2 regions of the Streptomyces sp. NPDC059866 genome follow, and region 2 is predicted to be linked to the other one. Evidence: riboswitches for the same ligand, from Rfam matches in the RefSeq annotation. Region 2 holds a riboswitch; the other holds the start of a gene.
What was found. A riboswitch is a leader RNA that binds a small molecule or an ion and turns the genes downstream of it on or off. The one in region 2 is predicted to bind cyclic di-AMP.
Positions count from the first base shown of each region.

Region 1: linked by a shared signal. The riboswitch ahead of ACFV7R_RS18185 (M23 family metallopeptidase) and the one ahead of ACFV7R_RS23475 (transglycosylase SLT domain-containing protein) in region 2 are both predicted to bind cyclic di-AMP.

Region 1 covers NZ_JBHWJT010000010.1:262,726-268,111, reverse strand. Annotated here, with positions in the region: gene trmB (tRNA (guanosine(46)-N7)-methyltransferase TrmB) at 1-753, shown strand, start outside; gene ACFV7R_RS18190 (PrsW family intramembrane metalloprotease) at 803-2,131, shown strand; gene ACFV7R_RS18185 (M23 family metallopeptidase) at 2,255-3,301, opposite strand; cyclic di-AMP (ydaO/yuaA leader) riboswitch at 3,313-3,470, opposite strand; gene ACFV7R_RS18180 (PP2C family protein-serine/threonine phosphatase) at 3,663-4,892, opposite strand; tRNA gene ACFV7R_RS18175 (tRNA-Met) at 5,067-5,140, opposite strand; gene ribA (GTP cyclohydrolase II) at 5,215-5,386, opposite strand, start outside.
Region 2 covers NZ_JBHWJT010000015.1:75,000-80,385, reverse strand. Annotated here, with positions in the region: gene ACFV7R_RS23490 (ABC transporter ATP-binding protein) at 1-80, opposite strand, end outside; gene ACFV7R_RS23485 (outer membrane lipoprotein carrier protein LolA) at 137-1,342, opposite strand; gene ACFV7R_RS23480 (polyprenyl synthetase family protein) at 1,627-2,637, opposite strand; cyclic di-AMP (ydaO/yuaA leader) riboswitch at 3,313-3,483, shown strand; gene ACFV7R_RS23475 (transglycosylase SLT domain-containing protein) at 3,489-3,983, shown strand; gene ACFV7R_RS23470 (HAD family hydrolase) at 3,995-4,879, opposite strand; gene fahA (fumarylacetoacetase) at 5,181-5,386, shown strand, end outside.

The DNA.
Region 1 (5,386 bases), on a different contig from region 2:
GAGCGGCGGATTCGGAGTTTTCAGCCGCGGCGGAGCCGGGTGACCGCCGGGCAGGCCGACGCGTTGCAGCGGCTGTGGCCCAAGTGGGGACTGGACATCGACGGGCAGCGGGTCATCGACCTGACGGAGTTGTTCGGCAACGCGGGCCCTGTCGTGCTCGAGATCGGGTTCGGGATGGGCGAGGCCACCGCCCGGATGGCCGCCGCCGACCCGGACACCAACATCCTCGCGGTGGACGTCCACACGCCGGGCCAGGGCAATCTCCTCAACCTCGCCGACCAGTCCGGCCTCACCAACATCCGGGTGGGCAACGGCGACGCCATCATCCTGCTGCGCGAGATGCTCTCCCCCGACTCCCTCGACGGGCTGCGCGTCTACTTCCCCGACCCCTGGCCCAAGAAGCGGCACCACAAGCGGCGCCTGATCCAGCCGGCCTTCCTCACGCTGGCCGCGACCCGGCTCAGGCCGGGGGCGATCGTGCACTGCGCGACCGACTGGGAGCCGTACGCCGAGCAGATGCTCGAGGTCCTCACGGCGCACCCCGCTTTCGAGAACACCCAGCCCGACGGCGGTTTCGCGCCACGCCCCGGCTTCCGCCCGCTCACCCGTTTCGAGGGCCAGGGCCTGGACAAGGGTCATGTCGTGAACGACCTGCTCTTCCGCCGCGTACAGCACGAGCAGCACCCCGCAGAGCACGCACAGCACGAAGAGCATCACCAGCAGGACCACGACCAGTCCTCCACCGGCGCCTGAGCCCTCGCGCCCTCGCGGGCGGCGCCCCTGCCTCGTTAGGGTCAATGCCGTGGCCACCAGTCCCCCGTACCCGACGCACCCCAGCGTTCCCACCGGCGGCGCACTGCGGCGGCATCCGCACTGGTGGCAGCGCACATGGGTGCGTTACGGCGCACTGATCACCCTGCTCGCGATCTCCGGCCTCGTCATCCTCGCCCTCGTCCGCGAGCAGACCGGAACCGAGGGATTCCTGGTCGGTCTCGGCCTCGCGGTCCTCCCGGTACCGCTCCTCATAGCCGCCTTCCGCTGGCTCGACCGCGTCGAGCCCGGCCCCTGGCGCAACCTCGTCTTCTCCTTCGCCTGGGGCGCCTGCGCGGCGGCGCTGATAGCGATCGTCGCCAACAGCTTCGCGACGAGATGGATAGCGACGGCGACCGCCGATCCGGCGAGCGCGGACACCCTGGGCGCCACCGTCATAGCGCCGATCGTCGAGGAGTCCGCGAAGGCGGCTGCCATACTCCTGCTCTTCCTCTTCCGCCGCCGGGACTTCACCGGGATCGTCGACGGTGTCGTCATCGCCGGGGTCACCGCGACCGGGTTCGCGTTCACCGAGAACATCCTCTATCTCGGCACCGCCTTCGGCACCGACCAGCTCACCGGCGGCAGCGGCATCGCCTCCGTCACGGCGGCGACCTTCTTCGTCCGCGTCATCATGTCCCCGTTCGCGCACCCCCTCTTCACCGTCCTCACGGGCATCGGCTTCGGCATCGCGGCGCTCTCCGGGCAGCGCCAGCATCTGCGGCGCGTACTGATGCCGCTGTCCGGGCTGCTGCTCGCGATGGGCATGCACGCGCTCTGGAACGGCTCGGCGACCTTCGGCAACTTCGGGTTCTTCGCGGTGTACGGCGGGTTCATGGTGCCCGCGTTCGGGCTGCTGACCTGGCTGGTGATCTGGACCCGGCAGCGGGAGCTGCGGACCGTGCGCGAGGAACTCCCGGCCTATGTCGCCGCCGGCTGGCTGACACCGGCCATACCGTTCGCGCTGGGCTCGATGCGGGCGCGCCGGCTGGCCAGGGAGTACGCCGGGCACCACCTGGGGAAGCCGGCCGCGCGGGCGGTGGCGCAGTACGAGGCGTACGCGACCTCGCTGGCGTTCCTACGGCATCGCGGGCGCCGGGGCCGGGCCGGCGCGGACTTCGTCCTACGGGAAGGCGAACTGCTGCGGGAGCTGTGGAGCCGACGGGAGGTGGCGCGGCCGGCGCTGGAGTATGCGGCGCGGGTGACGGCTCCGCCGGTACCGGTGGCTGTGCCGCCCTGGCCGATGGCGGCGCCGTATCCCGCATACCAGCCGTATCCCCCGTACCAACGGCATCCCGCGTACAACCCGTACCAGTCGTAGGGGCGCGCCGGGCGATCGGCGCCGTGAGGTCCCGGCAACAGCCGTTCCGCACACACCGCGAACCGGCAGCCCTGACGTCGGGGGGGTGCCGTCAGGACCGCCGGGGTTCGAAAGGAGCGGATGTCAGGGGTTGAGGCCCTTGCTCTGCAGCCAGGCCAGCGGGTCGATGCCGCTGCCCGCGCCGTCGGGGTGCACCTCCAGGTGCAGGTGAGCCCCGGTGACGTTGCCCGTGGCGCCCACGCGCCCGATGACCTCGCCCGTGGTGACCTTCTGGCCGACGCTGACGTTGATGGAGGACTGGTGGGCGTACCAGACCTCGGTGCCGTCATCGAGGGTGAGGACGGTCTTGTAGCCGTACGACCCGTTCCAGCCGGCCTCGGTGATCGTGCCGCTGTGCACGGCCTTGAGCGGCGTGCCCGTCGGCGCGGCGAAGTCGAGGCCGGTGTGGTAGCCGGAGGACCACAGGGCACCGGCCTGACCGAAGCTCGAGGTGATGGTGTACGAGGAGGTGGGCAGCGCGTACTGCTTGGCCAGCTGGGCGAGGCGCTCGGCCTCGGCCTTCTGGCGGGCCTCCTCCTCGGCCTTCGCCTTCTCGGCGGCGGCCTTGGCCTCGGCCTCCTGCTCGGCCTTGGCGGCGGCTTCGGCGGCGGCCTTCTCGGCGGCGACCTTGGCAGCGGTGGCGGCCTTGGTGTCGACCTGGTCCTGCTGCTGCTCGGCCTGGGCGATGATGCGGGTGCGCAGCGCCTCACCGGCGTCGGTGGTGCCCTGGGCGGTGTCCGCGGTGGTCATGCCGAGGCTGCTGAGCGGAGCGGTGGCGGTCTCGCCGGAGGTGTCGGAGTCGTCGGAGTCGTCGGAGATGAGCCCGCCCACGGACGGCAGGTCGGGCATCGAGATCGACACCGGCGGCTTGCCGGTCTGCGCGCTGGCCATGCCGCCCGCGCCGACCGCGGCTATGACGCCGACGCCGAGAACCGTGGAGCTGCGGGCGAGTCCACCGCCGCGCTGCTTGGAGACGCGATGCCGGCCGCGTACGGGGCGGAGGGACTCCGCGGTGGGGTTCCACTCCTCCCAGGGACCCTCGTCGGTGCGCTGCCCGCCGTAGACGACGGTGTCGCCGGAGCGCTGGGCCGGCACGAAGGGGGCTTCTGGGGCAGGCCGGTTGGACGCCACGTAGGCGTACTCCTTTCCTTCCTTCTCGCCTACCGGGTTAGCTGACGGGTTCGGAGCAGGAAGGTCTCCTACGCGCGTAAATCAGCCGTGTTGCCACGGCGACCTACCCGCGATTCACCCCAAGTTGGTGGTTCCCCGGTTCCCTTGCAGGATTCGGCGCGTGCGCACGGAGCCGACTCTTGTGACGGCTGGGACGACCGCGCTGCGTTATCGGACGTTAATAGAAGCGGGGCATGAATTCCAAGCGGTTCCACTTGATCTTTAACGATTTCCGGCCGGACGTACAGGGTCATGAATGGCGAAAATCGGGCGAGTTGACCGCGACTCAGGGGTGTCACAGTTTCTGACTGTGTGTCAGTTGTTATGCGGAGGGCGTTCGTCCGGTCACGTCTGGTGACGGTCGTCGTACGGCGAGCAGAGCCATGTCGTCGGTCATCCCGCCCCCGGAGTGCCGGCGCACTTCTTCGGCCAGGGTGCTGAGCAGTTCGCCCGGTCCGCGGAAGGTGCGGCCCGCCAGCCGCGCCGCGGGGTCGTAGAACCTGCCGTGCGCGTCGCGGGCCTCGGACAGGCCGTCGGTGTGCAGCAACAGCATCGCCCCGTCCGGAAAACGGGACTCCTCCACACGGGCCGGCCAGGCGCCCAGATCGCCCATGCCGAGCGGCAGCGCGGGTTCGCGGGCGGGCAGCGGACGTACGGTGCCGTCGGCACACAGCAGCAGCGGCGGCGGATGACCGCGGTTGAGGATCCGTACGACCCCGTCACCGGGCGGCAGCTCGGCGAGTACGGCGGTGGCGAACCCCTCGGTGGCCTCGACGCCGTCGCGCCGCGCGGCCTCGCGCGTCAGCGCCCGCTCCAGCCGCTCGGCGACCCCCTGAAGCGTCGCCTCCTGCTCGGCGGCCTCCCGGAACGCCCCGATGACCACGGCGACGGTCCCCACCGCGCCCATCCCCTTGCCCCGTACGTCGCCCACGACGAGCCGTACACCGTGCGGGCTGTCCTGCACCGCGTACAGGTCGCCGCCGATGAAGGCGTCCGCCTGGGCCGCCTCGTAGCGTGCCGCGATGTCGAAGCCGCCGATCCGCCCGAGGGGTTCGGGCAGCACCGCGCGTTGGGCCGCCTCGGCGATCTTCCACGCCGAGTCGAGCCGGGCGTGGCTGCGGCGTACCAGCACATTGATGAGCACGGCCAGCACGGCGACCGTCGCCACGGTGACGAGCTCGGTGAGCGCGTCGACGCGCGACACCGTGCCGTACCGGATGTGCAGCCCGAGCACGACGGCGACGGACGCGATGCCGGTGAGGATCGTGACCCGCCGGGACAGCAGCGGCGCGGCGACCAGGGGTGCGGCGGTGAACAGGGGGGCCGCGGTGTAGGGGCGGGGCGTGAGGTAGTCGTAGACGCCGCCGATGACGAGCAGCAGTGCGGGGAGCGCCCGGACGAAGGTGCGGGCGCAGGAGATCCGTCGCGTCTCGCTCCGGCCGTGCAGGTGCGCGGCTTCGCCGCCGAGCCCGTGGCCGGGGACCGTCTCTTCAGGCAACCGCCCGCCCCGTCGGGTGTACGGCCTCTCTCCTTCAGCCTCCGCAGGCCGCACCCTCGTCTCCCGCCACGTACGTCCACACACCGCCTCGTCCGTCCAGGTTTTCCGGAGCGGGGGCGGGGGGCGAGCCGGATGGGCCGACCGGATGACATGCCGGTAACCCTCGGTCATGTCCGGTAACGCCTGAGGCCGGAATCCATGAACTGGATTCCGGCCTCAGGCCTTCAGTAGCGGGGACAGGATTTGAACCTGCGACCTCTGGGTTATGAGCCCAGCGAGCTACCGAGCTGCTCCACCCCGCGTCGTTGTGACTCCAGTGTACGCCATCCGCGGGGCCGGTCGCGCCAGGGTTTGTATCCGCCCGGCGACAGGCCGCTCAGCCCGCGTTCAGCTCGGTCAGCTGACCGAGCGGGAGGGTGTGCTGCGTCTGCAGGACCTTGGCGCGCAGGTAGCGGACGTTGTGGGCGGTGGTGAAGACGCCCGTCGGGATGCGGTCGCGGACCGTGAGGCCCAGCGTGCGCAGCTGGTCGGCCTTGTCGGGGTTGTTG
Region 2 (5,386 bases):
CGGTAGCGCTTGGTCAGGGCGCGGGTGTGGATGACGCCGTCACCCGCGCCCTGCTCTGCCGTGGCGGACGGTTCGTCCATGGGCTCCCCCGATTCGTCGTGCGCGTACGGTACTTACCGCCCCTTCCGTACGGTACTCACTGCCCGGAGTCGGCCGCCTTCACCAGGGCGTCCTTGGTGACCGCGCCGACGTAGACCTTGCCGTCGTCCGTGATCAGGGCGTTGACCAGACGGGTCTTGAAGACCGTGCCGGAGCCGAACTTGCCCTTCACCTCGTCGCCGAGCGAGCCCAGGAAGCTGCCCATGTCGCCGCCGGCGGCGTCGGAGGGCATGCCGCCCTCTGCGCCGGTGTCGAGGACGGCGACGGAGTTCCAGCCCTCGCCGATGACGTTCAGTCCGTCGAGGCCCTTGCCGAGGTCCTCCGCGGACTTCCGCTCGTGCTCCGGCGCCGCCTCCAGGCTGTCGCCCTCGGTCACCTTCGCACCCTTGGGCGGGGTGAAGTCGAAGGTCGACGCGGCCGGCTTGGCGAAGCTGACCTGGGTGAAGCCCGCGTCCACCACGGCGGCACCGCCGCTCGCCGGGGTCAGCGTGAACTTCAGCGGCAGGCCGGTCTCCGCATCCACCGCCACACTGATCGCGCCCACCGTGGAACCGGACTGCTTCGGCTCGATGAGCAGCTTGTACGCGTCGCGGCCGGCCACCTGCGCGGTGCCGTCGACGGTCACGGACGTCGTGTCGTCCACCGCCTTCAGGGCCTCCTCGGTGAGGTCCTTGGGCGTGGCCGGCACCTCCTCGGACGCCTTGCCGTCCGCGGCCTCGGTGGCAGTGCCGTGGTAGACCTCGTTGGACGCGCTGTCGTAGCCCCACACGTCCTTGCCGTTGTGGATCAGGCTGTATTCGGCGGCGTTCTCCAGCAGCGACAGCTTCTGCCGGTCCGGGCCGTCGGCGGCGACGCGCAGCGTGTGCGTGCCGGATGCCAGCTCGGTCAGCTTGGCCGACGGGTCGGCCGCGGAGCCCTCGCCCTCCGAGGGGGTCGCGCCGGACGTCAGCCCGCTCTCCAGGCCGCCCAGGTCGGGCAGTCCCAGATCGGTGCTGATCTTCACCGTGCCGGACAGCTGCTGCACGTCCGACTCGGCGATCTTCTCGATGAGTTGCTGTGCGGTGATCTCCGGCAGGTCGGGGCTGCCGGAGTCGGCGATCGCGGGGACGAGCCCGATGGTCCCCGCAGCCACCCCCAGGACCGCCGCCGGGACGACGTACCGCGCGGCCTTGCGCCGCCGCGCCGCGCGCAGTTCTTCGGCCTGCGCCGCGGTCGTGCTGTCGTCGGATTCGTACGGTGCCATGTGTGCCTTACCTCCGTCGTAGGCGGCGGCTGTCCGTCACTTCGCGTCCTCGCACTCGTCCACCCTGAGCCGCCATTCTCACCCGAATCGGTGAGGAGTGGTGTGTTCCGTGGTCTCCATCTGACCAAACCGGATGCGAAGAAGCGTCAGACCGCGGGCTCAACTCCGCGTACTGCTGCGGTATGACACAAGCAGGCGGCGCCTCCGCCGACCCGTAGGGGTCGTAGGGAGGCGCCGCCTCGATGCCGGGTCCCGGGGATGTCCCCCGGGGGGGGGGGCGTGTCCTAACCCGCGCGGTGCACCACCGCGTCGCACAGTTCGATGAGCGCCGCCTTGGCCTCGCACTCCCGCAGCGGTGCAAGCGCCGACCGCGCCTCCTCCGCGTACCGCACGGTGTCCCGTCGCGCCTGCTCCAGCGCGGGGTGCGCGCGCAGCGCGGCCAGCGCCTGCGCATGCCGGGCGTCGTCCGTCAGGTCGGAGTCCAGCAGCTCGCACAGGGCGATGTCCTCGGCCGTCCCCAGTCGGGCCGCGCGCTCGCGCAGCCGCAGCACGGGCAGGGTCGCGATGCCCTCCCGCAGATCCGTCCCCGGCGTCTTCCCGGACTCGTGGGAGTCGGACGCGATGTCCAGCACGTCGTCGGCGAGCTGGAAGGCGACGCCCAGCCGTTCGCCGTACTGCGTCAGGACGTTCACGAGCGACTCGTCGGCGCCCGACATCATCGCGCCGAAGCGGCACGAGACCGCCACCAGCGACCCCGTCTTGCCGGCCAGTACGTCCAGGTAGTGCTCGACCGGGTCGCGCCCGTCCGACGGCCCGGCCGTCTCCAGGATCTGACCGGTGACGAGCCGTTCGAACGCCTCCGCCTGTACCCGCACCGCCTCCGGCCCGAGGTCTGCCAGGATGTGCGAGGCACGGGCGAAGAGGAAGTCGCCGGTGAGGACCGCGACCGAGTTGCCCCAGCGGGCGTTCGCGCTCGGTACCCCGCGCCGTACCTCCGCCTCGTCCATCACGTCGTCGTGGTACAGCGTCGCGAGGTGGGTCAGCTCCACGACCACGGCCGAGGGCACGACCCCGGGCGCGTACGGGTCACCGAACTGCGCGGCGAGCATCACCAGCAGCGGGCGGAACCGCTTGCCTCCGGCCCGCACCAGGTGCTGCGCGGCCTCCGTGATGAACGGGACCTCGCTCTTGGTTGCTTCGAGCAACCCTTCCTCGACAGCCGCCAATCCGGCCTGGACATCGGCTTCCAGAGCCTGGTCCCGCACGCTCAGCCCGAACGGCCCGACGACGGTCACGAGGGGTCTCCTGTCTGCTGGTGTCTACCGGCGGTTACGCGGTTTGTCGATACGTCGCTGCTTCACTCAAGTCAGCGTATCCGGTCACGTTTCGATCACCGAGGGCGCCCGGGGTTACAGGCCGGGCTGTATCGGATCACGAGCGGTATGTTTTCGATCAGTTGATACGAGCAGTTATTTACCGACTTAATACGAATGAGTGAGCTTTGTCCCGTATTGTCCCAGCTGCTCCGCCTCACCTCCGACCATTCGGGTGACCTCGACGCACATCCGTACACTCCTGCACCCCTCCCCGTGAGGTGACTCTGACCTCCAATGGGGTGATTTGCACAGAAGGCGGAGAGACTCCCTTCCGCCGCACTTGGGAGAAGCGCACCCCATGCACAGCTGATTGATGGGCACTTGAGCCTATTGCCCGATTTGACACTCTTGCGCCCCGCGCGTGACGTGACTCACCTTCACCTGCCGACAGGTTTCAACAGTCGGCGACCATCCGGCTTTTCCCGCTTGCAAGTTGAGCCTTGGCACACGCAAAGGCTCAAGCTGACAAAACACCCCAGACAAAGATCAAACAGCATGTTGCATGAACCAGCCACTTGTTTCCGACATGTGCTCTCGCATACGTTCCGGGCCAGTCGGGCGGACGCCGAATCCTGCCGCCGCCCGGTACCACCGATGACGAGACCACTCACGCACGGCAGGAGCGGGGGACCCAGGTAAGTCGCCGGGCCGGACGTCGTACGACGCACCGGAACGGCTTGGGGTGAAGTTGCGCTCGCAAGGGCGCGGCCGGGCACCTCCCAGCCCGAACCCGACAGCTCACCTCGCAGGCGAAGGAGAGGAACAGCCCCATGCCTGCAAACGGTCAGCTCCGCACCCGCACCCCCCGCATAGCCCGCATGGCCCGCAAGCTCACGGTCGCCGGCACCGGCGCGGCCGTGCTCGCCCTGCCGCTCATCGGTGCGAGCACCGCATCGGCCGCCACCCCCACCGCGGTGACCGCGAAGACCGCCACCACGGCGTACTCCGACAACCTCGACGGCTGGATCCGCGAGTCGCTCGCCATCATGGCGAAGCACGGAATCCCGGGCTCCTACAACGGCATCTACCGCAACGTCATGCGCGAGTCGTCCGGCAACCCGGCCGCCATCAACAACTGGGACTCCAACGCGGCCAAGGGCACCCCGTCCAAGGGCCTGCTCCAGGTCATCGACCCGACCTTCGCCGCGTACCACGTGCCCGGCACGGCCTACGACCCGTTCGACCCGGTCGCCAACATCACCGCCGCCTGCAACTACGCAGCCGACCGCTACGGCTCGATCGACAACGTCTTCGGCGCCTACTGAGCCCTTCGCGCCTACTGAACCTTCGTACCCACCGAGGGCCTGCGCCCGCCGAGCCGCTGCGGGCGCCGGTCCTCGGTGAGGAGCCGTTCGAGGACGACGGCGACGCCGTCGTCCTCGTTCGAGAGAGTGATCTCGTCGGACACCGCCTTCAGTTCGGGGTGCGCGTTGGCCATGGCGACGCCGTGGGCGGCCCAGTCGAACATCGGGATGTCGTTGGGCATGTCCCCGAAGGCGATGGTGTCCTCGGGGCGCAGCCCCAGATGCCGGGCCGCCAGCGCCAGCCCCGTCGCCTTGGTGATGCCGGACGGCTGAAGCTCGACCGTCCCGGGCCCCGACATGGTGACCGTCGCGAGCGAACCCACCACCGAGCGGGCCACCGACGCCAACTCGTCGTCGGAGAGGGTGGGATGGCGCAGCAGCACCTTGCTGATGGGCTCGCACCACAGGTCGTCACGCCGGCCGACCCGCACCGCCGGCAACGTCGGGTGCGGCATCCGATACCCCGGTTCGATGAGCGTCAGGCCGTCGACGCCGTCCTGGTCGACGGCCGCGTACACCGTGCCCACCTCCGCCTCGATCTTGCCGAGCGCGGTCTCGGCCAGTTCCCGGTCCAGGGTGACCGACCACAGCAGACGGTCCACGCCGGCGTCGTACAACTGCGCGCCCTGCCCGCACACCGCGAGCCCCCCGCCGCCCAGGAACTTCAGCAGCGGCCGCACCCTGGGCGCCGGCCGTCCCGTCACCACCAGATGCCGGGCACCGGCCGCCGAGACCCGCGCGAGCGCGGTGAGCGACCGGTCGGAGACCGTGTCGTCGCCGCGCAGCAGCGTTCCGTCCAGGTCGGTGGCGATGAGGGCGTACGCGGTGCGCTCGGCATATGCGATGGGTGCGGCCATGATCAGAGAATACGGACACCGCGCCCACGCCGTTCACCCCCAACTCCCTTCCACCTCTCCACATTTCAGCGGTCCGGCTCCTCGGTGCCGGCCGCGGCCGGGCGAAGGCGCGGCGCGGACAGTGGGTCACGGACGGCAGGACACGGACAGCGGGACGAGGCCGCGGGACGTATACGACCCCCTCATTCCTGACATTACGGACTCTTCGCGCGCTTAAGTCACTGCCCAAGACGGCCGCCGCAGCCGTAACGTGTGCCGCGAACCGCATGGACCGTACGTACGAAAGTGAGGCAGCACCCCAATGCCCCCCTTCGATGTCCCCGAGGGCGACCCCTTCGGTCCGCACAACCTTCCGTACGGCGTTTTCTCACCCGCCGGGTCCACCGAACGCACCGTCGGCGTCCGCCTCGGCGACCACGTCCTCGACGCCGGCGCGGCGGCGCTGGCGCTCGGCTCCCCCTACGCCGCCCTGCTGGCCCGGCCCACCCTGAACCCACTGCTCGCCGC